One region of the Marinobacter sp. NSM genome, then DNA from elsewhere that is predicted to be linked to it. Evidence: riboswitches for the same ligand, from Rfam matches in the RefSeq annotation. Region 1 holds a riboswitch; the other holds the start of a gene.
What was found. Region 1 has a riboswitch for thiamine pyrophosphate ahead of thiC (phosphomethylpyrimidine synthase ThiC). Riboswitches for the same ligand answer to the same signal wherever they lie in the genome.
Positions count from the first base shown of each region.

Region 2: linked by a shared signal. The riboswitch ahead of ACTZWX_RS08200 (sodium:solute symporter) and the one ahead of thiC (phosphomethylpyrimidine synthase ThiC) in region 1 are both predicted to bind thiamine pyrophosphate.

Region 1 covers NZ_JBQTCK010000007.1:90,426-105,372, reverse strand. Annotated here, with positions in the region: gene ACTZWX_RS15000 (glycosyltransferase family 2 protein) at 1-656, shown strand, start outside; gene ACTZWX_RS14995 (glycosyltransferase) at 664-1,680, opposite strand; gene ACTZWX_RS14990 (glycosyltransferase family 4 protein) at 1,677-2,786, opposite strand; gene ACTZWX_RS14985 (mitochondrial fission ELM1 family protein) at 2,783-3,739, opposite strand; gene lpxL (LpxL/LpxP family Kdo(2)-lipid IV(A) lauroyl/palmitoleoyl acyltransferase) at 3,743-4,699, opposite strand; gene waaA (lipid IV(A) 3-deoxy-D-manno-octulosonic acid transferase) at 4,802-6,055, shown strand; gene ACTZWX_RS14970 (TolC family outer membrane protein) at 6,099-7,463, opposite strand; TPP riboswitch at 7,602-7,712, shown strand; gene thiC (phosphomethylpyrimidine synthase ThiC) at 7,796-9,673, shown strand; gene ACTZWX_RS14960 (NUDIX domain-containing protein) at 9,940-10,560, shown strand; gene ACTZWX_RS14955 (DUF1249 domain-containing protein) at 10,557-11,042, shown strand; gene cpdA (3',5'-cyclic-AMP phosphodiesterase) at 11,257-12,063, shown strand; gene metE (5-methyltetrahydropteroyltriglutamate--homocysteine S-methyltransferase) at 12,147-14,417, opposite strand; gene ACTZWX_RS14940 (LysR family transcriptional regulator) at 14,532-14,947, shown strand, end outside.
Region 2 covers NZ_JBQTCK010000003.1:103,949-118,895, reverse strand. Annotated here, with positions in the region: gene ACTZWX_RS08250 (multidrug effflux MFS transporter) at 1-343, shown strand, start outside; gene ACTZWX_RS08245 (LysR family transcriptional regulator) at 488-1,414, shown strand; gene ACTZWX_RS08240 (Nmad3 family putative nucleotide modification protein) at 1,411-2,268, shown strand; gene ACTZWX_RS08235 (helix-turn-helix domain-containing protein) at 2,239-3,396, opposite strand; gene ACTZWX_RS08230 (penicillin acylase family protein) at 3,557-6,049, shown strand; gene rhtB (homoserine/homoserine lactone efflux protein) at 6,101-6,721, opposite strand; gene ACTZWX_RS08220 (hypothetical protein) at 6,797-6,952, shown strand; gene ACTZWX_RS08215 (ParA family protein) at 7,093-7,842, shown strand; gene ACTZWX_RS08210 (alpha/beta hydrolase) at 7,893-8,561, shown strand; gene ACTZWX_RS08205 (thiol-disulfide oxidoreductase DCC family protein) at 8,611-8,979, shown strand; TPP riboswitch at 9,130-9,240, shown strand; gene ACTZWX_RS08200 (sodium:solute symporter) at 9,230-10,630, shown strand; gene ACTZWX_RS08195 (flavin-containing monooxygenase) at 10,627-12,135, opposite strand; gene ACTZWX_RS08190 (ferritin-like domain-containing protein) at 12,158-13,084, opposite strand; gene ACTZWX_RS08185 (SDR family NAD(P)-dependent oxidoreductase) at 13,124-13,954, opposite strand; gene ACTZWX_RS08180 (TetR/AcrR family transcriptional regulator) at 14,121-14,744, shown strand; tRNA gene ACTZWX_RS08175 (tRNA-Phe) at 14,812-14,887, opposite strand.

The DNA of each region.
Region 1 (14,947 bases):
CCGCCGGCGCCCGAGTGGTTTATCGGGAATGGGAAGGCTTTGCGAGCCAGAAGGCTTATGCCGCCAGCTTGTGTGCGAACGACTGGGTACTTGATCTGGATGCTGATGAAGTGCTTTCCGATACCTTGGTACGAAACATCAAGCAGCTGTTCTCCAAGCCGATCTCTCCGGATATTGCGGGCTATCGTATGCGTTGGGTTTTGTCACCTCCCAACCCGCAGCATCCTTTCAGGCATGACAAGTCCAAGAAAATTCTGCGGCTCTATAACCGAAAGCGGGCTTCGATTAATGCAGAAAAATACAGCAACGACGATCGGCCTCGAGTGCATGAGGGTATTGTGGGAGAGCTCAAAGGTAATGTTCTGCACAGGACCCTGATCTCTCTGGAACAAATGGAGAGAAAGTACTTGCAGCTGTCCAACGAGCAGGCCAGGTTTCTGTATGAGAAAGGCCGGCGAATTTCGACCCCGCGCTTGATGGTCGAATTTCCTTTAAAGTTTTTGAAGTATTACCTGATTCACCGCCAGGTATTGAATGGCTGGTTTGGGTTCAGTGTTTCCATCGTGGCCGCAAACCGTAATTTCATGCGATTGGCGAAGGCGAGGGAAATGCAGATGTTAGAACGGGTCAGTCATACCGATGATCGGGAGCGGTAAGGCACCCTTACGGTTTCTGTTCGGCTTGATACACCCTGACCGTTGCTTCAGCCATGCTCCTGAGGGTGAGGTGTGATTTGGTATAGTCAAATGCCGATTGCTCAGATTCTCGAAGCCCATCCAGGTTATTAAGTGCGCTGGAGATGACAGCGGCGATAGCCTGTGCAGAAATGTCATCGGCGAGCGCGTTGTCTGGAAGTAGGTCGACACTGCCGGAAACCGGGGTTGAGACCACCGGCAGTCCGGCCATCAAGGCTTCGATCAAAACGTAAGGAAACCCCTCCCTCCTTGAGCTGAGAACCATCAAGTCTGCATTGGACAATGCCGATGCCAGTGTTGTTTGGTGTCCTGCCATCGTCACCGAGTGTCTCAGGCTTTCATCGCCAATCAGCCGATTCAGGTTTCTGGCTTCGGAGCCGTCACCAAAGATGGTGAGGTGTGCCGTCGGAAAACGGTCATGGATCATGCTCCATGCCTGAATTAGCATGTCGAACCCCTTGACTGGCTCCAGTCTCCCGGCAGCAATGACGTTCGTTGTTTCGGGGAGTGGATAGTTGCCGTGGGGCGATTTCGGGGTTTCCTTCCGGATTCCATTGTAAATCAGATGACGGGACGGATGACTAAGGCCCTCGTAGATCGACCCGCTGACGGCAATGACTTTATCCAGCAGAAGAAAAGGGCGAAGGTTTGATTTGCTTCCGTGAATCGTCCCTACGGTTTGCCAGGTCTGATGAGGCAACCTGCCCAGTATGAGGGCGGCTTTATTGCCGTGGGCGTGGGCGATATCGGGAGAAACCCGCTTCAATATTCGGGAAACGCACCAGCGAAGCCAAGGGTTGTTTCGGCTCAGCTTCATTGGGCACGGGTGAAACTCGGCGAATGGGAAGTGCGTGCGGTAGTCGGGATGGGCGATTATGTGCACCTCATGTCCGAGGCTCGTGAGGGCTTCTGTCAGGTCCGCCACATGTTTTTCCATGCCGCCCCAGGAACTACCAGGCGTTGCGAGTATCAGGGCGACCTTCAATCGGGCCTCCCGTTCAGGGCCTGCTGATATACCCGAAGCGTCGCCTCCGTCTGCGCCCGCAACAAAAACCGCTCCGGCAGCTCAATCTCCGGCCTTGGTTTGTCCAGTAATCCCAGCACTGCACTGGCAAATGCCCCGGTATCATCCGGGGTCACCAGCCCATCCCGAAAGCAGGCTTGCAGAGTTTCCGCCGCACCGCCCCGGTTGTAGGCCACCACTGGCGTACCGGACGCCAACGCTTCGGTCACTGTGCGGCCAAACGGCTCCGGTTTGGTAGACATATGGCATACCGCATCGGCGAACAGATACAGGTTGGTCATGTCGTTGCGCTGGCCGAGGAATGTGACTTTATCGGTCAGGCCCAGCCGGCACCGCTCTCTTTCAAGCTCCTGCAGGAATCGTTCTTTTCCCGGTTCGGCCCCGCCTACGATGATGCCGTGACAATCCGGCCGCTGGCGGACAATGCGGGCCATGGCTTCAAGGTAGTCCAGCTGGCCTTTCCAGCGGGAGATGCGGCCGGGCATCATAATGATTTTCTTGCCGGCCAGTTGGGGGAAGCGGGACAGGAGAATGTCCAGCCACTGATCATTTATGGCGCGGTTGCGGAAGGCGTCGATATCCACGCCCCGCTGGATCACGGTCAGCTTGTGCTCGGGTACGTCGAAATGCGCCAGCACGTAATCCCGCACGCAGTTGGAAACGGCGATAACCTGGTCGGCCGTGCTCATGATGGCACTGTAGGGGTTCACCGAATACATGCCATGGAACGTTGAAACAACCGCCGGATGCTGGTCGGCAGGGAGGGTTTTCAGGGCCAGGTTGACAATCCAGGCGGGCATGCGGGAGCGCACATGCACAATATCTGGTTGCAGCTCCTGCAACAATTTGCGCATGGGCAGAATCTGCCCGAACGACGCCGGTGTCTTGCGGTGAATGGGCAGGTGGATATGGTTAGAACCCTGGCCGCGTACTTGCTCTGCCATCGGGCCGCCGTTGGACACCACAAACGATTCATGGCCGCGTTTCACCAGCTCTGCGGCGAACTCCACGGTGCCCCGCTCCACGCCTCCGCTGTAAAGTGCTGGCAATGCCTGAAGAATTCTCATGGCCGGGGCTCCTTGGGCGGCTTCTGGAAAGAGGCCAGAAATCTACCGGCCACCCATCGGGCTGCACGGTCGGCTTCCCATAGCTGTTCATGCCTTTCGGCCTGCTCTGCCATCACGCTGGCATGGTCGGCCCAGTGCGCCACCAGGCCTCGGTCCGCCAGGCGTTTAATCCCATTGGCAACGCGGCTGTTGGCACGTGGGTTCAAATTCAGCAAGCCGGTGGGTACGCCAGAGGTAGCGGCTTCACACACCATGGAAATGCTGTCAGGGGTTACCCAAACGGCGCGGGATGCGGAAAGCTGATGGCTCAGCCAGTCGTCGTGGGTGCGAGAGTGATGTACCACGGAGATTTTCGGGCTTTCCAGTTCTGCCAGCCGTTCGGTAGTACTCTCCGGTGTCCGGCGTGAGTCCGTGATGGTCCAGCGCCATTGTGGGTAGCGGGCAATCAGGTCGGTTATCTGGTTGAGTATGGCATCGCCATCCCAGTCAAAATGTTCGGATTGGCCACCCACCAGAATCAGGGCTTCCGGTTTGCTGGTCAGCCTGGCGAGGGGTGTAATGGTGTTGATCACGCCCTCGGTCTGCAGAATGTTGTTAGCGGCTTTTACCTCATCATGGGCCGGGATAATCGCGCCATCTACCCAGCCCAGCGGGAAGGCCGGTTTCATCAGTGCCAGGGTCTTGCCCCGGCGCCGCAGCGACAGTAACAGGCGGTGGGTGCCAGTGCCTGCGGCCACAATAAGGTCTGGTTTTGGGAATGCGGCATCCATGGCCGGTGCCACGCCCAGAAAGGCCCGCCATAGTGGCACCGGGTAATCTGCAGCGTTAATCCAGTACAGGCTGGCCCCGGTCAGCACCCGCAGGCGATTGCCCAGCCCCTTGAGTTGGTTTTTGTGGCCGGGCTTGTTGTCAGTTAACAGCCAGACAACCGGTGCTTGCGAGTGATTGCTCACGGGTTATTCCTTGCGCTTGCGCCCATAAAAGCCGGGGTCTTCGCGGTCCGGGCGGGTTTTGAAGCGGCGGTGCATCCACAGGTACTGGTCTGGCGCTTTGCGAATCTCCTGCTCGATGACGGCATTGATCCGGGTTGCATCGTCCAGGTCGTCACCGCTCGGGAAGTTCTCAAGGGCCGGGTGGAAATAGATGTCATAGCCGGGTTTGTCATCGCGGCGAAAATGGCTGAAGGGCACCACTTTGCATCCGCTGCGTTCGGCAATGCGCGAGGTGGCGGTGATGGTGCCAGCGGGAATGCCGAAGAAAGGGGCAAACACGATGTCTTTGCGGCCATAGTCCTGGTCGGTGGCGTACCAAACGGTTCGGTTCTTTTTAAGGCAGCGAAACAAACCGCGAAGGTCGCGTGCGCCTAACACAGTACCGTATCGACGGCCTCGGGCGCGGGTCATTACCGCATTCATTAGGGGGTTGTTGTGATCCCGTTGCATCACATCAGCCTCAATAAACTCAGTCGTCAGGCCTCCGCCCAAATCCAGAGTGCTGTAATGCCCACCAAGCAATAGCACTCCGTGGCCAGCTTCCAATGCCTTGTGATAGTGCTCAATGCCATGCACTCGAGTAATACTTCTCAATTTTGCTGGGTCCCGGAACCAGGCGATACCAATCTCCAAAAGACCGATGCCATTGGCAATGAAGGAGTTGCGCACCAGGGCGGTCTGTTGCTGTTCGTTCAGCTCCGGGAAGCACAGCCGGATGTTGACCTCGGTAATGTGTCGCCGGCTTTTCGCCAGTTTCCAGGCGAGCAATCCCACCATCTTGCCCAGCCACCATTGAAACCGGATGGGCAGTTGGGCAACCAGCCACATCACGCCAATACCCAGCCAGGTTGGCCACCAGCGAGGATGACGGTAAGCTGAATAGTCGGTGTTCCTTGGAAGTTTGCGGTACTTCTTTTTCAAAATCGTGAATCCTGCATCGACAAACGTTTAACCCGGGGGCAAGATGCAACCCCTCGACATTCTTCGCCCTATGATAACGCACTGTTTTGCCGGGAGTCCTGCGTGTTCCAGTTTATCTATTCGCTGCTGATTCGCCTGGCGCTGCCGTTTATTCTCATCCGGCTTTGGTGGCAGGGCCGCAAGGCGCCGGCGCTCAGGCAGGACTGGCAGCATCGCCTGGGCCGTGTGCCTTCCATACCCGGGCCCGTCATCTGGGTGCATGCGGTCTCTGTGGGTGAAACCATCGCCGCCGGCCCCATGGTGCGTCGACTGCTGGCGCGAAATCTGGGGGCCACCATTCTGATGACCGCCATGACCGACACCGGCCTTGCCCAGGCACGGAAAATGTTCGGTAACAGGGTAACCTATGCCTACGCACCATACGACACACCGGGCGCCATCCGTCGATTTCTGCGGCGGGTCAATCCCCGCATTCTGGTCATCATGGAAACCGAGATCTGGCCCAATATGATCAGCCAGTGCCGCCGCAAAAACGTGCCGGTGTTTCTGATCAACGCCCGGCTGTCGGAGCGCTCGGCCCGGGGCTACGAGCGGGTCAGGGGGCTGGCGGCGCCGATCATGAAAAGTATCACCTGGGTGGCTGCCCAGGCAGAACCTGATGCAGAACGCTTTCGTCGAATTGGGGTTGCTGCAAGCCACGTTGAGGTGACGGGCAGTGTGAAGTTCGATGTCGACATCCCGGAGGATGTCCGGCTTGCCTCTGAAAGTTTTCGTACCACGCTTGGCTCATGTCCGGTCTGGATCGCCGGCAGCACACACTGTGGCGAGGATGAACAGCTGCTTCAGGCTCACCGATTGGTGCTTGCGGGACACCCTGACGCCCTGTTGATTATTGTGCCGCGCCACCCGGAACGCTTTGACGCCGTGGCGGTCATGGCACAGGAGTTGGGCTTTCAGGTTGCACGGCGATCTCAGGGGCAGAGTGCCTGGGGCGCGCAGGTTTATCTGGCCGATACCATGGGGGAGCTGATGATGCTCTACGGAGCCAGCGACCTTGCCTTTGTGGGTGGTTCACTGATCGAACGGGGCGGTCACAATCCGCTAGAGCCGGCAGCCTGGGGTATCCCGGTGTTTTCCGGGCCTCATGTGTTCAATTTCGAGACCATCTACGAACGGTTGTTGGCAGACCAGGGGGTGCAGTTGGTTCAGGGGGCAGACGATCTGGCTCGGGCGATCAATCTATTGTTTGCCAACCCGATGGAACGCAAAGCCTATGGAGAGCGGGCGCTGGCGGTGGTTAACAAAAACCGGGGCGCATTAGACCGCGTGGTTGAGGGGATTATAGAAAGGCTGTGATTCCGGGGCAGTCGCCACCGGAATCACACGGACGACGGCGCCATTACTGCGTGGGGTCGTCCAGGGTCAGATCTTCTTCTGCCAGAGCTTCGATGCCCCTGGCGTTGGCGCTGAGCCAGTTGTTCAGTTCAATCAGGTCTTGCGGGCTCAGAGTGCCTGCCGCCTGTTTCAGCTGTAACGTGTTGATCACGTAATCGTAACGGGCATTGGCATAATCCCGAAGGGCCACGTAATACGCCCGCTCGGCATCCAGCACTTCCACAATGTTCCGGGTTCCCACATCGTAACCGGCACGTGTCGCGTCCAGCGCACTGCGGCGGGAGATGATGGTCTGCTCCAGAGCCGAGGCGGTTTCAACGTTATTGTTTACGGTCAGGTACAGGCTTCGGGTGTTAACTCGAACATCCCGGCGCGTGGTATTCAAGTCTTCCTGGGCTGCGGTGACCAAAGAACGTTGTTGGCGCACACCGGCCTGGGTTCCGCCACCCATATACAAGGGAACGTTCAGCTCCAAGCCAATCACCCCTTGTGTACCCTCCTGCTGTTGGGGCGAGTTTACACCGTCCAATTCAGATTTGCCGTAAGAAGCAAAAAGATCGAGGGTGGGCAGGTGACCAGATTTTGCCACCTTCAGGTTGGCCTCATTGGCATTCAGCTGGTATCGCGCAGACTGAATAACCCAGTTCTGTTCGAGCGCGGTGTTTTCCCAGGCGGAAGGGTCCATCGGCTCCGGTCGGCCAAGCGGGAAGTTCTCGCGCAGGTTTTCCAGATCCTCTGCATATTCGCCAGTCAAACGCGCCAGTTGTTCACGGGCAACGTTGAGCTGGTTTTCAGCGGCGATGCGCTGACTTTTGCTGTCATCGTAGCTGGCCCGTGCTTCATAGACCTCTGTGATGGCAATCAGGCCAACATCAAACCGCTCCTGAGCCTGTTCATATTGCCGCTGAATGGCCGTCTCGGTGGCACGTGCCGTGGTTACCGTGTCCTGGGCGCGCAACACGTTGAAGTAGGCGGTGGCTACATCCAGAATCAGCTGTTGCTGGGCCAGATTGTACTGGGCCTGAGCAGCTTCGGTCTGGAACTGGCTGGCGTCGTAGCGGAACCAGCTGTCGGCACGAAACACCGGTTGGGTAAGTCGAACGCCATAATTCAGGGACTTATAGCTGTCTCCCGGACCATTCTTGGCGTCGAAATCGGTATGATTGGCCTCAGCAAACGCGCCAACCTGTGGCAGTAGCGAGCTCCTGCTAACGTCACTGGCAGCCTGCTGGGCCTGGAACTGGGCCAATGCAGAGGCAATGCCTGAATCGTAAGATAGCGCCTTCTCGTACGTTTCCATCAAATCCAGAGAAAAAGCGGGCTGGGCTGCGAGCAGGGTGATCAATCCTGGAAGTAGACGTTTCTTCATTGTTTCTCCTGAAAAACTAACTCCGGGAATCTGCCCGGCAATGACCCAAAGGTATCGGTTGCTCATTATGGACAATAATCAGCCCGGCCTCTACACTTGCAAAGCTCACTCAATTTGTGAGCAAAACAGATTACTTATCGCGTCTTGACGGGGTGCTAAACCACCAAACGGTGGTCGGCTGAGATTGCAACGCAGAACCCGCGACCTGATCCGGATAATACCGGCGTAGGGATTAAGACCGTACGAACCGTGCCAAGCCGCCCTTAATGGGTGAATCTGGCATAGCTCCGTCATACGCGACCCGATATCACCAGATCAAACGGGAGCAGATCATGACGGACTTGCCAGCTTACCTCAGCGACTCCGCGAAAGTAGACTCCGCAGCAATCAAACCATTACCAAGCTCACGAAAAATATACGTGCAGGGTAGCCGACCTGATCTGCGTGTGCCTATGCGGGAAATTACTGTGGGAGACACCCCCACGGAAATGGGCGGCGAAAAGAACCCACCGGTCGTTGTGTACGACACTTCCGGGCCTTACACCGACCCTGAGGCCTCCATTGACCTGAGAAAAGGCCTGCCGCCGGTTCGCGCCAACTGGATCGCCGAGAGGGGCGATGTGGAGCAGCTGGACGGTTACACCTCCGAATTCACCCGTCGCCGGATGAAAGACCCGCAGCTCGACCCGTTGCGTTTTATGGATGAGCGTAAACCCCTGCGAGCGAAGCCGGGTAAAAACGTGTCCCAGATGCACTACGCCCGCCAGGGCATCATCACCCCGGAGATGGAATACATCGCCATCCGGGAGAACATGAAATTGCAGGAAGCCCGCGAAAATGGTCTGCTGGCGGACCAGCACCCAGGCCAGTCTTTCGGTGCCAATCTGCCACCAGAGATCACCCCCGAGTTTGTTCGCGACGAAGTGGCCCGGGGCCGGGCGATTATTCCCGCCAACATCAACCACCCGGAAACAGAGCCGATGATCATCGGCCGTAACTTCTTGGTGAAGATCAACGGTAATATTGGCAACTCGGCGGTCACCTCGTCCATCGAAGACGAAGTCGAGAAACTGACCTGGGGTATCCGCTGGGGTTCCGACACGGTGATGGACCTGTCCACCGGCAAGAATATCCACGAAACCCGCGAGTGGATCATCCGCAACTCTCCGGTGCCCATTGGCACCGTGCCGATCTACCAGGCCCTGGAGAAAGTGGGCGGCGTGGCCGAAGACCTGACCTGGGAAATCTTCCGCGACACGTTAATTGAGCAGGCAGAGCAGGGGGTGGATTACTTTACCATTCACGCCGGCGTGCGGCTCCATCACGTGCCGCTGACTGCGAAACGCACCACCGGTATCGTATCTCGCGGTGGCTCCATCATGGCCAAGTGGTGCCTGGCGCACCACAAGGAAAGCTTCCTGTACGAGCACTTTGAAGACATCTGCGAAATCATGAAAGCCTACGACGTGTCCTTCAGCCTCGGCGACGGACTGCGCCCCGGTTCCATAGCGGATGCCAACGACGCCGCCCAGTTCGGCGAACTGGAAACCCTGGGTGAACTCACCAAAATTGCCTGGAAACACGATGTACAGTGCATGATCGAAGGCCCGGGCCATGTGCCCATGCATCTGATCAAAGAGAACATGGATAAGCAGCTGGAATGCTGTGACGAGGCTCCGTTCTACACCCTTGGGCCGCTGATCACCGACATTGCTCCGGGCTATGATCACATTACCTCTGGCATTGGCGCGGCCATGATCGGCTGGTTCGGCTGTGCCATGCTCTGCTACGTCACCCCGAAGGAGCACCTGGGGCTGCCGAACAAGGATGATGTAAAAACCGGCATCATCACCTACAAAATCGCCGCCCACGCTGCCGATCTGGCCAAGGGCCATCCGGGGGCCCAGATCCGCGATAACGCCTTGTCCAAGGCCCGTTTCGAGTTCCGTTGGGAAGACCAGTTCAACCTCGGCCTGGACCCGGACACCGCACGCGCTTTTCACGATGAGACCCTGCCCAAGGAATCGGCGAAAGTGGCTCACTTCTGCTCCATGTGTGGGCCGAAGTTCTGTTCCATGAAGATCTCGCAGGAAGTGCGGGATTACGCGGCAGAGCAGGGCATCGATGAGGTATCGGCAATTGATGCTGGCATGCAGGCCAAATCGCGGGAGTTCGTGGAGTCTGGCTCCAAGCTTTACGACAAGGTTTGAGCTGGGTGTTCGTGATCGCCTGGCCTTCTGGCTGGGTGCTTAGAGCCGGGGTGGTGGCCTTGTTCAGAAAGCGACTCGAGACGTCCCTGTGCGTCTCGGGCTACGCCATCCCTGGCTCCGCACGTTTCTGAACAAGGCCACCACCCCACCTCCCAAGCCTGGCAGACTAGCGGCAGAACCGTAACTCAAAGCCAACCGTAAGACACTTGCACCCAAGCAACGTCAGGGGCTATCGTTCCAAGCCGAACACCAAACCGGAAACACGAATGCCGAAACCGTTCCAGTTCAACGCCAGCGACGTCACCGTCGAAAAACGCGAAACCGTCTTCCAGGGCTTCTTCCGCATGGACAAGCTCTGGCTGACCCACCCGCGCTTTGACGGCCGCGACATGCCCACCTTCACTCGTGAGTTGTTCGTCCGAGGCGACGCCACCTGCGTGTTGCCCTACGACCCGGAACGGGACGAAGTGGTGCTGCTTGAACAGTTCCGCCTCGGCGCGCTCGGCCGTAACCAGTCCCCCTGGTTGCTGGAACTCGTGGCCGGCATGAACGAAGACGGCGAAAGCCCGGAAGACGTGGCCCAGCGCGAGGGGCAGGAAGAAGCCGGGTTGAGCTTCAGTCGGCTCGATAAAATTTGCGATTACCTGGTCTCGCCTGGCGGCACCACCGAAATGATTCACCTCTACTGTGGCCAGGTCAGTACGGCCGAGGCGGGTGGAGTTTTCGGCGTGGAGCATGAACATGAAGACATTCTCAGCCACGTGGTCAGCGCCGAAGAGTGCTTTACCATGGTCGCCGACGGCCGTATTAACAACGCCGCCGCCATCATTGCGATACAGTGGCTGCAACTGAACCGTGACAGGCTGCGCCGGGGGTGGCGGGCATGACCGAGTGGGTAAAAAGGCCTAAGCCGTATGTGCCGGATCTGCGCCAGCTGGGCGCGCTGTGTGATGGAAACTACCAGCGCCTGCGCAAACTGCGCCAGTTGGAGGCGGATGGTAAGCCCGTTTGCGAGTTTGAGCTGCACCGGGAAAACCAGTATTTGGGCCGGGTGCGCATCGAAGTCCTGCAAAACGCAAAGTTCACCGAAACCCTGCTGCTCGAGCAAGTGCACAACAGTGGCCGGTGGCTGAACAACCCGCAAATGACGGTGCGGGTCTACCACGACGCCCTCATTGCCGAGGTGATCAGTTGCTACCGTCAGCGCCAGATTGCGCCGGTAAACGATTACCCGAACCGGTTTATGCATCATCCTGATGAAAAAGTGCAGGTCAACGGGTTCCTGGCTGATTGGCTGGATTACTGCCTGCGGTTTGGGCACCTGCCTATGGAGCACGCTGCCTGGTCTGCGGGCGAAGGCTGCGACTGAATTCGTTGTCTCTGTCATGAGCTGCGTCGTAGTGTGTTGAAAGTCTGACTTGCTCCCGGCTTTGCCTGTGCCATAGTTGTTAAAAACTGCAAAATCTTTGTGGTGGCGGGCCAGAATGTGACCTACCTACCATTTAAAACTGATAAAACGGAACGCAGCCGTCGTACACTTGTCAGAAATATCAAACGGTTGCACTCAAGACAACAGGCCCTGAATGACCACTGCGCATACTGCTCGCCCCCTGAAGGTATTGCAGCTGACTGACCCGCACCTGATGGCGTCGGCAGATGGCGCGTTGCTTGGGGTCAATACCCGGGACAGCCTGGCGGCTGTGATTGATGAAGTATTGCGTAACCATGGCCAGCCGGATCTGATCCTCGCGACCGGTGATCTCACTCAGGATGCGTCATCTGAGGCCTATCGGTATTTTGGCGAGCAGTTGAAAGCGTTTAACTGTCCTTCGCTCTGGATTGCTGGCAATCATGACGATTCCGATTTGTTGGCCGCCATCGCAGCGGAGTTTCAGGCCGAGCAAAAACAGGTCGTGCAGGGCGGCTGGCATTTTGTGATGTTGGACTCTTCCGTGCACGGCAAGGTGTTCGGTGAGCTTTCGCCGCCGGAGCTTGCTTTCCTGGACGAGTCGCTGTCGCAGCACCCGGAGTTACCTGCCATGGTGTGCCTGCACCATCACCCGGTGGACATTGGCTCCGACTGGATGGAAAAAATCGGCCTGAAGAACCGCGATGCTTTCTGGCAGGTGATCGACAGGCACACTCAAGTGAAAGTCGTGCTCTGGGGGCATATTCACCAGGATCTCCAACAGCAGCGCAATAGCGTGCAGCTGCTTGCCACGCCTTCCACTTGCATCCAGTTCGCCACTGGCTCCAGTAAATTTGCCGTAGAGCCGCTGGCGCCTGGATACCGTTGGTTTGAGCTTGAACCTTCCGGGCAGTACTCCACGGAAGTATGCCGGGCGAATGAGTTCGAGTTTGATCTGGACGAGAAGAGCGCCGGTTACTAGCCGATCAATATGTCCCTTCATATTCCCAATGGCCGGCCTGTTCGCCGGCCTGTGATTATATAGGGACAGCACCTGTCCGAGTGTCAGGCCCGCAACGCCTGGGCCGCTGCCACCATTGTCTCCAGCGCCGGCGTCACTTCCTCCCATTTACGGGTTTTCAAACCGCAGTCCGGGTTAATCCACAATCGTTCTGCCGGGATCCGTTCTGCCGCCAGGGTCATCAGATTGATGATGTGTTGCTTGTCCGGAATGTTGGGGGAGTGAATATCGTACACGCCTGGGCCAATGTCATTCGGGTATTCAAAGTTCCGGAAAGCATCCAGCAACTCCATGCCAGACCGCGAGGTCTCGATGGTGATCACGTCGGCATCCATGTGGGCGATGGCCTCGATGATGTCGTTGAACTCCGAATAACACATGTGGGTGTGAATCTGGGTGCTGTCGTCCACGCCATTGGCGGCGATGCGGAAGCTGTTAATCGCCCAGTCCAGGTACGTTGTCCAGTCTGATTGGCGCAGGGGCAAGCCTTCCCGCAACGCGGCTTCGTCTATCTGGATGATGTTCACGCCGGCCTTTTCCAGGTCCTGTACCTCTTCACGAATGGCCAGGGCCAGTTGCAGGCAGGAGTCTTTCCTTGGCTGATCGTCCCGCACGAAGGACCAGTTCAGAATCGTCACCGGGCCGGTCAGCATGCCTTTTACCGGCTTGTCGGTGAGGGACTGGGCAAAACGTATCCAGTCCACCGTCATCGCCGCTGGCCGGCGGATATCCCCAAACAGGATGGGCGGTTTTACACAACGGGAGCCGTAGGATTGCACCCAGCCGAAGCGGGTAAAGGCATAGCCTTCCAGCTGCTCACCGAAGTATTCCACCATGTCGTTACGCTCTGGCTCACCATGAACCAGCACATCCAGTCCCAACTTTTCCTGCTCTTCGATGCAGCGAGCAATTTCTGCCTGCATCTGCTCGGTGTACTGTGTGTTGCTTAACTCACCCTTGCGGAACTGCAACCGCGCTTGGCGGATTTCCGGGGTTTGCGGGAAGGAGCCAATGGTGGTGGTCGGGAAGGCCGGTAAGTTCAGAATCTGCCGTTGCCTGGCGATGCGCTGGGGGTAGGGGCTTTGACGGTTGCCCAGTTCCTTCGTAACTGCGGCGATGGCACGGCGAGCCTCCGAGTTGATAACACGGTCGGAGTTCTGGCGGCTGTCAATGGCCCGCTGGTTTGCGGCCAGCTCGGCGCGAACACTGGCGCGGCCTTCGTTCAGGGCCCGCGCCAGCGTGCTCAGCTCATCGAGCTTCTGCACGGCAAAGGCCAGCCAGCTGCGGATTCCAGTATCCAGCTCCTGCTCACGATCCAGGTCTACCGGTACATGCAGCAGCGAGCAGGACGGCGCCAGCCACAGGCGGTCGGCCAGTTTCTCACTCAGCGGCTCCAGCCATTCCAGGATGCTATTCAGATCAGATTTCCAGATATTACGCCCGTTGATGACACCAAGGGAAAGCACCTTGTGGTTGGGCAGCCAATCTGCCACGCGGCTGACTTCAGCAGGGGCGCTCACAGCATCGATGTGCAGCCCGGCCACCGGCAATTCGCAAGCCAGCTGCAGGTTATCCCGGAGCTCTCCGAAATAGGTAGCCAGCAGCAGCTTCGGGCGATTGGCCTTCAACTGGTGATAGGCCAGGTTGAACGCATAGCGCCAGTTGGCATCCAAATCGGTCACCAGGGCCGGTTCATCAATCTGCACCCATTCGGCACCGGCATCGACCAGGGCTTCCAGTAGCTGTGAGTAGACTGGCAGCAGGCGCTCCAGCAAATCCAGGCGATTACTGCCATCGGAGGTTTTGCCTAACCACAGGTAAGTAACGGGCCCGATGATCACTGGCTTGGCATTAACGCCCTGTTCCCGTGCTTCAGCCAATTGGGCCAGAAGGCGTTCGGGATTCAGCTCGAACTGGGTGTTGGCATGCAGCTCCGGCACGATGTAGTGGTAGTTGGTATCGAACCACTTGGTCATTTCGCCAGCGGCAGTGGCGCAGCAGGGGCTATCGTTGGCGCCCCGGCCACGGGCGGCACGGAAGTAGGCGTCCAGTTCCGAGCCTTCTTTGTCTTTGGCCCGTGCTGGCAGGTTGCCGAGGGTGACGGACATATCCAATACCTGGTCGTAAAGGGAAAATTCGCCTATCGGCGCATAGTCCAGCCCGGCTTGCTGCTGCCAGTGGCGCCGGCGCAGGTCGGCGGCTGTGATGGCTAATTCTTGCTCGGTCTGCCGGCCAGCCCAGTAGGCTTCCAGTGCGAATTTCAGCTCCCGCTGGCCGCCAATGCGGGAGAAGCCCAGGTTGTGGGTGATTGCCATGATTGAGTCCTTGAATTCCGTGGTTTGTTAAAGGCCTTCAAGGTTAGGTGGATGATGGCATGAATAAAAATGGTATTATTTCACCTATTCATGAGAATAATTCACGGGTTGGCCATGATTGAACGACATCACCTGGAGATATTGCGAGCGGTGGAGCGCCATGGCTCGTTGACGGCGGCAGCGGAACAGTTGCACCTGACTCAATCCGCACTGTCCCATGCGGTTCGCAAGTTGGAGCAGCAACTCGGCACGCCGGTCTGGCTGAGGGAGGGCCGGCAACTGAGGTTTACCCGGGCGGGCAGTCAGCTACTGGGGTTGGCAAACCGCCTGTTGCCCCAGTTTGAACATGCGGAAATGCAGGTTCGACAGATTGCCAGGGGGCAACGCGGGAGTCTGCGGGTGGGAATGGAGTGCCATCCCTGCTATCAGTGGCTTTTGAAGGTAGTGGGTCCTTACTTAAAGCATTGGCCGGATGTGGATGTGGATGTAAAGCAGGAGTTCCAGTTCGGCGGTATGGGGGCGCTGTTCGG
Region 2 (14,947 bases), on a different contig from region 1:
GATGCTGGTGGGTCTGGTGTCGGTGGTGTTGCTGGATGGGCCCTTGTGGGCGGTAGCCGGATTTATCATCGCTGCGGTAGGTTGCCAGGGCGGGATTGTGCCGAACAATATGGCCAACGCCCTTGAATTCTTTCCCCACATGGGGGGTACGGCCGCGGCTATGCTGGGGGCGTCCCAGTTCACTCTGGCCGGTGCGATCAGTGCCTTGTCATCGGCCTTTGGTGGGGAGGCTTTGCTGCCTATTACCCTGAGTATGCTGGCCTGTTCGGTAGGTGCGGTTTTGTTGTCATTAGGAGCGCCGGCAGCCGTAGCCCGGGAGAAGGCCGCAGAACAAGCGGCCTGAGCATTAAAGTATTTGAAAGTGGCTTTTAGCTGTTGGCTCCGAAAAGGGTTGCTTGCAAAGCATGCCTTAAAATAATGATAATGTTTCTCATTGTTATTTTAACAGTAGATTGGGGCAATTGGTCTCGCAATGTGGAACAGAAAAATGTATGACCTCTCAGAGCTGGAAGCATTTGTCTCAGTGGTGCGAACAGGCAGCCTGACGGCCAGTACCAAAGATCTGGGGCTGCCGAAATCGACGCTCAGCCGGAAAATTCGCCAACTTGAACAGGCCGTCGGGCAGCCACTGTTGCTGAGGCAGTCCCGGCGTATTGTGCCTAACGAAGCGGGGCGTGTGTTTTACCGTTACAGCGTTGAGATTCTTGAGTTGGTTTCCCAGGGCCGGGAGGCGCTGGATGAACTGAAGGAGGATGTCAGCGGTACACTGGAGCTAAGGTGCCATGAAGCCTTCGTGCGTGGTTGGTTTTCCGGTGTGGTGCGATCGTTTCTAGAACAGCATGGCGATGTGCGGGTGGCTATTGGCACCCAGCAGGAGGTTCCCGGTGAGTTGGAAGATGGTGTGTGTTTATGGCTCGGAGAGGTTGGAGAAACCACTCTGAGACAGGAGCGTTTGGGGAGCCTTAGCCAGGGTATCTATGGCAGCCCGGACTATTTCGATTTATATGGCGTGCCGGCGTCTCCCGGCGAACTTGATCGGCACCAGTGGGTTGACCTGCTGGGCGGGGCGGGGCCGGGTCTGGTTTTGCGTCATCCCAAGCTGGGAACCTACCCGCTAGCCATGCCTGTGCGGACGTTTACCGTTGATCAGTCGTGTGTTCAGGGCGATGCCATAGCGGCTGGCCGGGGCCTGGGCTTGATTCCTCACTGGTTGGCCGATCGCCGGCTGGAAGCTCACCCTGGGCAATTCGGATTGTGCCTGCCTGAGTGGCGAGGGCCGGTGCTGCCAGTCACCCTGCTGTATCCTCACGGTCATTTACCCAGAAGGGTGAGGGCGTTCATGGCTCACCTGCGAGCAAACGTGCCGGATGAATGGATCGGGGAGCTGGAATTCACGCATAATGTGCCGCTATGAAACTTATCCTGAGCCGCAAAGGCTTCGACAGTTCTGCCGGTGGTTGCCCGAACCCTGTGTTTCCGGACGGACGCGCTCTGGCACTTCCGATACCAGATGATCAGTCGCCCACCCGGTATAGCCAGATTCAATACGACGGCCAAAGCATTGGCCCCCTGGTATCCCAGCTGACCGGCCGTTCCGGCTTCTCCCGCAAAGGCGCCCACCTGGACCCGGACCTGATCGAGAATGCGTATCCCCGGCTGCCAGGCTGGCGCCCGGTGCTTGGCCAGTACGGCTCGGCCCAGGCGCACCTCGCCAACCATGGTGTGGGGCCTGGTGATCTGTTTCTGTTCTTTGCTTTGTTCCGGCAGGTGGAGCGGTATCGCAGGCGCTGGCGCTTTGTGCCGCAAAGCCGGCCGTTTCACGCCATCTGGGGCTGGTTGCAGGTGGGGGCGGTCTGGCCTGTCTGCGAAGCGGCGCCCGTGCCGGAGTGGGCGGGCTACCATCCACATCTGCACGGTAGGCGATCCGCCCACAACTGCCTGTATGTCAGTGGGGACAAGCTGCAGATTCCCGGCCTGGTTGGTGAGTTACCCGGCGCCGGTGTGGTGCCTGCCCCGGATGACCGGCATCGATTGACCGCAGCCGAGGCAGTCAATGTGACGGACTGGCGGTTGCCGGCCGCGTTCATGCCAGGGACCGATAGCTTACCCCTGAGTTATCACCACAATCCGGCGCGTTGGCGCCCGGATGATTCCCCGGAATATTGCCGCCTGAAAAGCGCGGCGCGGGGGCAGGAATTTGTGTTGGACCTGGAACAGTATCCGGGAGTCAGTCAGTGGTTACTGTCGCTTTGGTTGTTGAATCAGTGAACCCGAATTTAGCGCCGCCTTATTCTTTTTTCGATACTCCGTGGGCGTGCACCCTACTTGCTTTCGGAAGGCCGTGTTAAACGTTGATTTCGAATTAAATCCTACGGCATAGCATATCTGGGATACTCCATCGCTCGTGTTGCAGAGAGCGTTACAGGCTTCGTTGATTCGATAGTGGTTTACCCAATCATAAAAATTGGAGCCAAAGCACTTATTGATCGCAGCCGACGCCTGGTGTGTGGTTGTTCCACAGGCGTCGGTAAGGGTTCGCAATGTCAGGCTGTTGTCCTTGAATAGCCCTTGTTCCATGGTCTGAGTGAGATGGTCAAACAACGCAAGATCGACACTGTCGGCTGCGGGCTGGCTATTCACATCCGCCACTGATCTGGGCGCAGTTGGGGCCCCAGTTGCTCTGGGAACATGGGTGGGCGGGTGCGCATGTGTAAGCAAAAGATAGGTAAGGTATGCCGTGGTTGGTGCTAATACATAAGCGACGGAAAAAGCCTCGCCAAAAACATGATAAATGAAAATTCTGGCCGACATGCTGCCAGCAATAATGAGCTGTATGAGTTGGAAGTGGCCAACCCAATCGCGAATGGCAGGTTTTCGGGTGCTTATTCCCTGACGGCGCTGTAACCACCAATAGAAAAGGCTCGCTGCTGCGATAACAGCCAGATAGGAGTTGCCATGCAGGGCGAGTGGTTGCCAGAGAGCTTCGGCGATCCTGCCTTGAAGCATCCAGTGAACCTTGAGCTCACCGGGCATACTCCAGAACGGGATGGCGAGTAAGGTCACCAGAATCATCGGGGCGGCGTGGAACCACCAAAGCATCGGCCGATTCAAGGCATTCTCACCCTGGATCGCCCGAACATAGCCATAGATCGTGAACGGAATCATTACGATCAGGGGATCGACAAGCTTTAAAAAGAACGGGAAGCGTGCCATCCAATCACTTGCCTGGTACACAAACTCCAGGGATTGAAGCACCACAAGGCAGACGAGTGCGAGTAGGAACGCCATCGGAAGCCTGTCATTCTGCCGGTTCACAAACCAGCTCAGGCTGGCAAAAAGCAGAATGACGCCGATACACAGACAAACCAGCGCAACAGTACCCACCCAGTAATTCATCGCTTCTCCAAGTTCGAATCGATCTGTTCGAACCTTTAACTTATTGTTTTATAGGTTTTATTAAAAACACGTTCGGTTCTATCGCCAAGGACGATTCACGTCACTCTGCTTGCTGTAATGACGGTTCCGAAAGCACAACCACAAAAAAGAGGAACCTTGCATGGGTATGCGCTCAATCATCACTTTTTCAGTTGTGACACCCTTACTTCTGGCCGGCTGTAGCGGCGGGTCAAATTCGGAGCAAACCCCGGAATATCAGGTTGATATACGTTACACCGAATTCGGAGTTCCGCACATCATTGCCAGTGACTACGGTTCGTTAGGTTACGGTGCGGGATACGATCATGCCAGAAACAATCTGTGTACGCTCTCCGAGCAGTTGGTGAAACTGAAGTCTCAAAAATCCCGATTTTTTGGGCCCGGCGAACGGAGCATGAACATACTCACGGATGTCGGCTACAAGGCGCTGGATTATCCGGCACAGGCCGCGGAATTATTCAGCGAACTGTCGCCAACGTCGAGCGAGCTTTTAAAAGGTTACGCGGCCGGATTCAACCGTTCACTGGCTGAGCGAGCCGGCCCGATGGATTACCCGTCGCCTTGCCGGGGCGCCGAATGGGTCGAACCTATTACCGCCGAGGACTTGCTCGCTTACCATCTTGATTTGGCAGGTTTGGCCAGCGCGCGGAACTTTATCAGTGCCATTGCTGCAGCGCAGCCGCCGACCGCCAGCATGGCAGCTTTTGACCTGGAGCTGGATGCCGCTAAGGTGTTCACCTCCGAGGGTATCGGCAGCAATGGCTGGGCTCTGGGCGAGGAAAAAGTCGAGGACGGTACCAAAAGCTTGCTGTTAGGAAATCCACACTTCCCCTGGGACGGCGAGCTACGGTTTTACCAGAACCATCTGACCATTCCGGGCGAGCTGGATATCAATGGCGTGACGATGATCGGTGTGCCAGCGGTTGTGATCGGGTTTAACCAGAACCTTGGGTGGACGCACACGGTATCGCAGTCCAAGCGTTTTACCTTATACCAGCTCGAGTTGGACCCTTCTGATCCGACCCGTTATGAGTACTTTGCAGATGGTCAGACCGAATTCCGCGACATGACGACTAAAACGGTGCAGATTCAGGTCAAACAGCCTGATGGTAGTCTTGCCGATTACAGCCAGCCGGTGTACTTCAGCCACCACGGACCGGTCGTCAACCTTGCGTCTCTGTCACCAGCGCTGGGTTGGAATAGCGACACAGCCGTAGCGTTCCGGGATGCCAATGCCGGGAATACCCGCATGCTGGACCAGTGGCTTGCGATGGGTAAAGCGGACAGTCGCGAAGCCTTCTTCAGTGCCTTCGAGGAGAATCAAGGCATTCCCTGGGTTAATACTTTGATGATTGATAGCGAAGGCACAGCCAACTATGTCGATGGTACCCAAGTTCCGAATCTGGGGCAGATGGCAGAAGGTTACTGGAAGGTCGCATTAGCAGATCCCATGCTGGCGCCGATCTGGCAGGACGGTGCAGGCAGCGTCTTGTTGCCGGGTGATGATGCTGTGTTTGAATGGGTGGACACAGGCATCACCAGATCACCCGGTGTTGTGCCATTCGCCCAAGCGCCCCAACAGACCCGCCGTGATTACGTGTTCAACGCCAACAGCAGCCACTGGCTTTCCAATCTGGACGAGCCGCTTGAAGATTTCAGTATTATGTATGGCCCTGAGGGCACCATTCGCAGCACTCGTACCCGTTACAACGCCCAGCTGATCTCAGACAGCAGCAATTCTGGTCTGGCTGGCGCTGATGGCCGTTTCTCTCTGGAAGAGTTAAAAACCGTGATGAGCCACAACGGCTCACTGTTTGGCGGAGAATGGAAGAATCAATTGACCAGTCGTTGTACGACCTATCCGACTGTGGATTATCAAAACTCAGAGTTTGACCTGAGGGCGGCGTGTCAAACGCTGATCAACTGGGATGGTCGATACAATACTGACAGCACTGGCGCACACCTGATGCGGGAGTTTCTGGCGGCGTTCCGGGTGTCTGGCCACCGGGAGCTTTCCGATAACTTGTTTGCCACTGCGTTTGATCCTAAGGAGCCTGTCACTACGCCGTCCGGCCTGGTACCTATAGACACAGATAATGCCATCACTGATCCGGTACTCCAGGCTTTGGCGGCAGCCGCAGACAGGCTTAACAAAGCCGGTATTGCACTGGATGCTTCGCTGGGTAATGTTCAGTATGTTCTCAAAGCCGAAGGCGAACAGCCGATTGCCATCTCCGGTGGCTACTCCTTCGAAGGCGTGTTCAATATGGCGGAAACCAAAGCCAGTTCCAGAAGTACTTCCGATCTCGCCAATACTCTGACCGGCAGGCCGGTTGAGGATAGCCCTCTGTTCGCACTGGATGAAAATGGCGATGGCACTGACGAGCTGGCTTACCGGATCAACTATGGCTCCAGCTTCGTTATGGCACTGGAGTACACCGAGAACGGTCCGAAGGCTGAAATGTTCCTGAGCTACAGTCAGAGTCATGACCCGGAGAGTGAGAACTTTTCGGATCAAACGGAGTTATATAGTGAGCTTGAGTGGCGTCCGATGTTGTTTACTGAGGGAGAGATTGCGGAGGCTGTCATAGAAACACTTGAACTTCGTGAATGATTGAAGAAAGCGGCCCTGATTCAGGGCCGCAATTCTTTTGAGCGGGGTACACTAGCTGCGCTTGAAACTCGCCAAGGCCAACGCCGCCGTCACAAACAACCCGCCGAATACCCGGTTCATTTGCCGCTGTCGCGTGGGCGTTGTCATGAATCGGAACAATTGGCTGGCCAGCAGGGCGTAACCCACCATCACCAGGATATCGACAAGGATCAGTGTGGTGCCCATGGTAGCCAGCTGCTGACCATGGTGCGTGCCGGCCACCAGGAATTGAGGGAACAGGGCGATCAGAAAGATTGTGGCTTTCGGGTTGGTGAGGTTCACCAGCGCGCCGTTCCAGAACTGCTGGCGCGGGCTGAAGCCGGACAAGTCCGCGCGGGATGCCTGCACCGGTTCTTCACGCCATTTCTGGATACCCAGACAGATCAGGTACACAACGCCAATCCACTTGATGATCATCAGCGCGGTATTGGAGGATGCCACGATGGCGCCCAGGCCCGCACCCACCAGCACAATCTGCACACCGTAACCGAACTGCTGGCCGGCGATGGTGGGCAGGGAGTTGCGCACGCCATAGCGCAGGCCGCTGCTCATGGAATTAACCGCGCCGGCACCGGGAGAGACGCTGATCAGCAGCGCTGCGACCAGAAATGTGAGCCACACAGTGAGTGTCATTGCTTACGCTCGTGAAATTCAGGAAAGTGGTATAATACCCGTCGCGAAAACCTGGCCAAGCGAGGAGAAACCGAAATGGCGAAGAAACGGGCGAAAGCCGCACAGCACAGTGCTGTGCAACGAGAACTGAGAACGCCAAAATACCAGATGCGGGTGGTTGAAGACAAAACCAAATACAAGCGCAACCGGGACAAGGCCGTACGGATGGAGGGCTTCCGCAAAGCCGCGTGAGCGTGGTTTTACGAAAGCCCTTCTTACCCCCGACACACCCGTTCCAGCTATTACTCTGTCATAAAAGTTTCATAGAAGCCTCGCGGGTGGCTGTTATCCTGTAGTGTTTGTTATTACCAGACACGGCAGGAGCCTCCGTCATGAGAATAATTGCCTTCTACAGCCCCAAAGGCGGCGTGGGTAAAACTGCCGCTGCAGTCAACATGGCCTACCTGGCCAGCCGGGAGAATATCAGCACCTTGCTCTGGGATTTGGACCCACAAGGGGCGGCCAGCTTCTACCTGGCCGGTGCGGAAATGGTCAAAGGATGCAAGCTGTCCAAGCTGCTGGAAGGCAAATTCCCCATTGCCCGGTTTATCCACGAAAACGTCTACCCCAACCTCGATTTCATTCCTGCCCACAGCAGCTTTCGTAACTTCGATATCAAGCTGGATCAGGACGACGGGCACAACGCCCTGAAGGATCTTTTGGCGCCGCTTTCGGAAGATACTAGCCTGGTTATCCTGGACTGCCCGCCAACGCTTTCCCGGCTGACCGAACAGGTGCTGGAGGTGGCGGACAAGGTCTACGTGCCTTTGGTGCCAACCTGGCTTTCACTGAACAGCTGGAACCAGTTACGGGAGTTTGTGAAAGACAAGAAACTGGGGAGCAAGAAACTGCGGCCTTTCTTTTCGATGGTGGACCGGCGCAAGAACTTGCACAGGGAGATATTGGCCCAAGGGAGTGAGTTGTTCGGGCACCAGGTTCCAGCGGCGGTGCCCTATGCCAGTGTGGTTGAACGCATGGGCGAGGAAGGGCAGCCGCTGGAACTGCTGGCGCCAAATAGCCCGGCCGCTGTCGAGTTTCGTAAGCTGTGGGTGAGCGTCCGGAAGGATCTTTGGGCTCGCTGACTCAGAAAATGTTAAAGTCGCCTGTCATTATCCGACCTTCCGGAGGCCCGATGACAGCCCTGAACACCCTGCAAATCGATACCGGCGACAATCCCCAAACCACCGTCATCTGGTTGCATGGCCTCGGCGCCAGCGGCCATGATTTCGAACCCGTGGTTCCGGAATTCCGCTTCTCCCAAGCGCAGTCTATCCGCTTTATCTTCCCGCACGCCCCCGAGCTGCCGGTGACCATAAACGGCGGAATGGTGATGCCGGCCTGGTATGACATCCTGGCTATGGATGTGGACCGTAAGGTAGACACTGAGCAACTACGTGCTTCTGCCGGGTTGGTGGCTGAGCTTATCCGGCAGGAACGGGAGCGGGGGATCGCCAGTGAGAACATTATTCTGGGTGGTTTCTCCCAGGGTGGTGCTGTGGCCTATGAGCTGGCGCTGAGTTACCCGGAGCGGCTGGGTGGCCTGTTTGCCTTGTCTACCTACTTTGCGACTGCGGACTCCATTCAACTAAGTGAGGCCAATCGGAAGCTGCCGATTTTTATCGGCCACGGCCGGTTTGATCCGATCGTCGCGGAGCACCTGGGCCTGGCGGCGCAGAAAAGGCTGCAGGATCTCGGGTATGAGCCAGCGTATTACTGCTATGGTATGGAGCATAGCCTTTGTCTGGAGGAAATCAGGGAGTTGGATAACTTTCTGTTCCAGCTCACCTCCGGGCAAACGTAAGGGGCGTGAGCCCCGGGGGCTGCCAGAGTTTTCACAAGAGGGAGGCGTTATGACGCATGCCCGGAACAAACTGTTGGTATTCTATGATGGTTCCTGCCCTGCCTGTATCAAGGATCGCCGTTGGAACGAGAAGCTGGCGGGGCGCACCGGTGAGTCCGTGGAGTGGCTGGACATCACTGGCCGCGATGAGGAGTTGCGGCAGCAGGGTATAGACCCGGACAAGGCACTGCGAGAGCTGCACGTTAAGGATGGAGAAGGCACCATCCATCGGGAACTCGATGCCTATATCCTACTGATGTCCCGGGTGCCTTTGCTGAAGCCTCTGGCGTGGATAATTGGCCTGCCGCTCATTCGTCCCGCACTCGCTCGACTTTACCATCGATGGGTTGACCGTCGTCTCTCGAATGAGGAACGGTGATAGCTAACCGCCTGACCAGCACACCGGAACCCGGACCGGAACATTCAATTCGTCAGGCTGACCCCGTGACCGTTGTAAGCGAGGAGTATCGGTTTTAAACTCATGCCTGCCGGCTGTTGTTAATCCAGCAGTTGCATCAACATTTCATTTACTCGTCGCCAGGGGAGTCCCGCCGCCGATGCGGGGGCTGAGAGGGCCAAGCGCCGACCCTGGAACCTGATCCGGTTAATACCGGCGGAGGAAGTGCGACTTGTTCTATCTAACGGTTGCCGTGCTCAGTGCGGCGCTCCTCGGTTTTGCTGTTCTTGGTTTGCGGGCACGGCGGGCGGATGGTCTGCTGGATGACTATGTCACCGCTCGAAATTCTCAGAGTGCACAGGCCATCGGGCTGTCGTTCCTGGCCTCGGGCATGGGGGCGTGGATTCTTTTTGCGCCACCGGAAATTGGTGCGTTTGTGGGGCCTGTGGCGCTGGCGGGTTATGCGGTTGGCTCCGCGTTACCGTTTCTGGTGCTGGGGTTCTATGGCCCTGCCATCCGTAAGCGGTTACCGGCAGGCCGGAGTATCGGCGAGTTCGCCGAGGCTTGCTATGGCGCCGGGGTAAGACGCTGGGTGTCGATGGTGTCGGTAGCCTACATGGCGTGCTTCCTGGCGGCGGAACTCACCGCTATCGGCGCCATTGCCGCGCTGCTTTCCGATGTGCCGCCCGTTTTGGTGATTCTCGGTGTGGCGCTGGTCACCCTGATCTATACCTCTGTCGGTGGTTTGAGGGCGAGCCTGGCTACGGACCGTTGGCAGGCCTGGTTGTTGCTGGCGTTGTTGCTGCTTGTGGGTGGTGTGGCTTGGTACTGGTTGCCCTCCATGCCAACACAGGCAGTCATGCCTTCCGTGCCGGTTGGCAGTGCGCTATCTGTGGCGCTCACGCTGGTGATTGCGGTGACCGCCGCCAACCTGTTTCATCAAGGGTATTGGCAGCGGGTGTGGGCAGCTGAAACCGATAGTGCCCTTGGGCGCGGCGCGGTGTTGGGCGGTGCCAGTACGTTTCTGGTGGTGATGGCCATTGGTGGCCTGGGGATGCTGGCAGCCATGCACGCGCTGCCGCTGGGCAAGCCGCCGATTCCATTCTTCGCGCTACTCTCTGCCGCTCCTGACTGGCTGGCTTTGCCGGCGCTGGTTCTGGCCGTCACGCTGGTGGCATCCAGCGTGGATACCTTGCAGAACGCCATTGCTTCCATGGCGGTGGCCAGTTCGGGGAAGCGCGGCTTATCAGTGCGCGCGGCGCGTTGGGCGACCGTGATACTGATGGTACCGGTGGTGTGGGTGGCCCTTCAGGGCTTCTCAGTGCTTCGGCTGTTCCTGATTGCAGACTTGCTGTGTGCGGCGATTGTGGTGCCGGTCTTGCTGGGATTGTGGCGCCGTATGTCGCCGCTGGCAGCGGTGGCCGGTGGCGTAGCAGGCTTGCTCGGTGCCGTGCTCCCCGGCTGGGTGAGCCAAGGGAGTTTCACCGCCGGTGCGCTGGCGGCGAGCTTTCCGGACAGCATTCCAACGCTGGCGCCGTTCCTTGGCGCCTTGCTGGCATCCAGCCTGGTCAGCTTGCTGATTGGCTGGTTGTATCCGGGTGCCCGGACGCAGGAGGCTGTCGGGCGGCCTTAAACGGTCTCGCTCGCGGTCTCTTCTGCCAGCAGGCGGTAATCCTTCAGCTCCAGATCGGCCATCTGCTTCGCGTATTGTGTTGCGAAGCCGGGGTACATCGTCGCGTTAAATCCATCCTCGGTGAGGTACCAACTCTGGCATCCGGAATTCCAGTTGGTTTTGGCCAGCCGGCTCTGGATGCTTCGGTTGTGGTCGTCCTGCGCCGATTGCCGAACATCCAGGGCTTTAAGTTTGAGGCTCTTGATGGTGCGAATGCTCCGGACGATGTAATCCATCTGGGATTCCATATAGACCAGCGCAGAGTTATGGCCCGGTCCGGAGTTTGGCCCAAAGGTAAAAAACAGATTGGGGTAACCCGACACGTTGATACTTTTATACGCCTGGGCGCCTCGCTTCCATTCTTCATTCAGTGAGCGTCCGCCGATGCCGGTAATCGGGAACGGTGTACCTGCGTTGCTCACCTCAAAGCCGGTGGCAAACACAATGCAGTCGAACTGGTGTTCAATGCCCTCTACGGTGCGGATGCCGTGCTGGCTGATCCGGTCTATCGGCCAGGTGATCAGCTTGGTGTTTGGTTTCTGCAGGGCCGGGTAGTAGTCATTGGAAACCAGAATGCGTTTGCAGCCCAGTCGGTAGTCGGGGGTCAGCTGTCGGCGTAGCCAGCGGTCTGGTACTTGTTTGCGCAAGTGCCACCGCCCAAGGCGTTCGGCAAAACGGGTCAGCGGCGAGTTCCAGATGACCGCCAGGGCCATGGACTCATGGGCCAGATAGAGTGCCTTGCGGACGGCGGTCTGACTCACGGGCGCTATGCGGAACAGCGTCTTGTTCCAGTCCGGTGTAGTGAAGTCCGGCCGTGGCATGATCCACGGCGGAGTGCGCTGGAATACCGTCAGCTTGCCGGCGCATTTGGCCAGCTCCGGCACGATCTGTATGGCGCTGGCACCCGTGCCGATCACCGCGATGCGCTTGCCCTTCAGGTCGTAATCGTGATCCCAGGCGGCGCTGTGTATCTTCTTGCCCTCAAACTCGTCCAGGCCGGCGATACCGGGCCAACCGGGGTTGGAAAGCGGCCCCTGGGCCATCACTACGGTGCGCCCTGAAAACACATCGCCATCCGTGGTCGTTGCCTGCCAGAGTCCCTTGTCCTGGTCCCAGGCCAGGTTGCTGACATTCTGGTTGAACCGGATGTATTGCCGAAGGTTGAAGTGATTCACCAGATGATGAATGTATTCCAGAATCTCCTGGCTTCCTGAAAAACTACGGGACCAGTTCGGGTTCTGGGCGAACGAGAAAGAATAGAGATTGGAGGGAATATCGCAGGCGGCTCCCGGGTACTGATTGTCTCGCCAGGTGCCTCCAACATCGTCTGATCGCTCCAGAATGGTGATGTTGCGAATGCCCTGCTGTTGCAGGCGAATGGCGGTGCCCAGGCCGGCGAAGCCGGCCCCAATGATCAATGCGTCGGCAGGCGACTGCTGTTGAGGAAGCGCTTGGTTATTCTTCATCAGGTAATCTCGTAAACGGTGGTCAGGCGGTCGGGTGGTAGGTAATCTCTTTGACCCAGCTGGGTACGGCCGGGAACGCCTTTCTTGGGATGACGTCGGCCACCTTCACCAGGGCATCAATGGGCGCGTGGTAGAAGCGTTTTTTACGGTCGACCACGAACCTGCCGTGGTGCTTGATGATCTGGAACCAGGGGTTCCTTCGGCCATCCCCGGTGCGCCCCCCGATCTTCTCGAACTTGCGCATGGCTTCGTACAGCTTTTCCTCAGGCAATCCCATCTCGACAATGTTGTCCCGCATCTTGTTAAGCAGCGGAAAATAAGAGGCAATGCCCAAGATCAGCCTCGGGTCCATCAGCTGCGCGGTCATCCGTATAAGCTCGATATAGGTTTTGCCATGTCCCTGCATTTCCATCACGGTGAAACCCACGCCAAGGTGGCGGGCCTCATCGCCATTGATCAGTTCGAAGGCTTGATGGCACACCGGGTCGTCTACCGTATCGAGGAGGAACTTGCACAGTGCGCCGTCGAGCGCGATTTCCAGCATGGGTACCACGGTGCCCAGTACATAGACCGGCTGATCATCGGCAAACCGGTCCAGCCACTCGATGACCAGCCTCAGGTTGTTGTTCGGCTCTGGCAACTCGCCATCTTCCAGCATGCCCCAGCGTTTCATTAAGGCCATTTCGGCGTTGGCGTGGCGCTGTTCTTCGGCGTGGAAATAGGTGTAAATCTGGCGCAGGGTGTCGTCCGGGGCCTTCTTGGCCATCGCCGCAAAGGCCCTGGCACCCACGTGCTCGATCCACATAAGGTCTGCCATGAAAGCCTTCAGTTTTGGCCACTGTTCAGAGGTAATCAGCTCAGCGCCTGGAGCATCCCAGTCGACATCCGACAGGCTCCACTGAGTGTTTTTGATCTTTTCCAGCATGTTATCGAGATCAATCTTTGCCATTTCAGTCTCCTGGCTTGTGGGGAGGGTTAAGGCCTGTCATCAGACGAACTTGGACGTCATCCTGCGATTAATAAGCCCCGTGATCGCTGCATAGGAATTCGGCAGCAGACGTTTGATTCGCCAGATCATGCGGGCATCGACCTGTGGCATGACGTACAGCTGTTTGTTATCCAGGCCATCCAGAGCCATGCGAGCAACCTTGTCGGCGGACATGCCGATGCGGTCCATCAGCCGGTTAAACAGGTCATTGGATTCGCCCTGTATGCGGCCGTTGGCCGAGATGTTGGTTTTCACGAGGGTAGGGCACAGCGCGGTGACGCTGACGCCGGTGCCGGAGAGTTCTGCCGCCAGGGTTTCTGATATCGCCAGCGCAGCCGCCTTGGTGGCGTTATAGGGGCCCATAAGCGGAGCCGCGGAGAAGCTGGCGGTTGAGGCCACATTGATAATGCCGGCCTGCTCCTGCTGACGGAGCCGGGGTGCGAATACATGGCAGCCATAGACCACGCCCCACAGATTGATGTTGACCGTCCACTCCCAGTCTTCAATAGACGTTTCGCCAATGGTTTTACCGCCCACACCAACGCCCGCGTTGTTAATCACCAGGTTGACCGGTTCCGGCAGCAACTCGTCGGCTTTATAAGCCAGCGCCTGGACCTGTTCCAGCTTGCTGACATCACAGGCGACCGCCCATGCCTGGCCACCGAGGCGGCGGACTTCGCTGGCGGTTTGTTCCGCGGCGTCCAGGTTGATGTCAGAGCACACCACAAGGCCCCCGCGCCGGGCGAGTTCCAGTGCCAGCGCTTTGCCGATGCCGCTGCCAGCGCCAGTGATGACTGCACGGGCATTTTTAGTCAGAGAATTTTTGAACATGAAGATTTCCGCAGTTTTGATGTAAGTGTGACGCTGCCAGGGCTCGTGCCGCCTGAAAGGGACAAAACCAGTGCCAAATAGGCCTGAAAGCCTTGCCCTGCTTGTGTTTGCGCCTAGCTGACTGCAGATTAGAGCGAACGCTTGTTCGGATTCAATTCGGAAAATTATGCCTAGGAAACCAAAACAGGATCGCTCGCGCGCCACGGTGGACGCGATCGTAGAAGCCGGATTTATTGCCCTGAGCCAGCGCGGGCCGGCTGACACAACAACACGACACATCGCTGAGATAGCAGGCGTAGGGGTAGGTTCGCTTTATGAATACTTCGAGAACAAACAGGCCATCTTCAACGCCATGAGCCAACGCTTCATCTCCGACACAGCGGCGATGATCAAGCCGTTAACGCCAACCCTGGTACAGATGCCCATTGATGAGGCCATTCGCACATTGCTGAACGAGTTCCGGAGTTTTCTTGAGCAGGACGATGGCCGGTACCTCAAGTGTGTGCGATACGCCATGGCGGTGGACTTTGAGCTCCACCTGGACCCGCTCTACAAGGTGCTCAACAACGTGATCATGCGCTACTTGATGGAGCACCCGGAAACCCTTCGGGTTAGCCGCATTCCAGCGATCACCTACATCGGAATTAACGGCGGCATATTCGCCGTTATCCGTCATTTGTCTGACCCGGACCCGATGGTCAGTTTCGATGAAATGGCGGACGGGCTGGCGAGTATGATTGGCCATTACATAGCGGCGGAGTTGTCGTTCTTGCGGGATGCGGTGAAGTAGTCGGGAAGAAACGGAGAGGGCATAAACAACAAAACCCGCACAAGGCGGGTTTTGTCAGAATTCTTAATGGTGCCCGGAGGCGGAATCGAACCACCGACACGAGGATTTTCAATCCTCTGCTCTACCAACTGAGCTATCCGGGCGTGTTGAGCTATGTGCTGCAACGGGGCGCTATTAAACCGGTTTAGGGTTGGGTAGTCAAG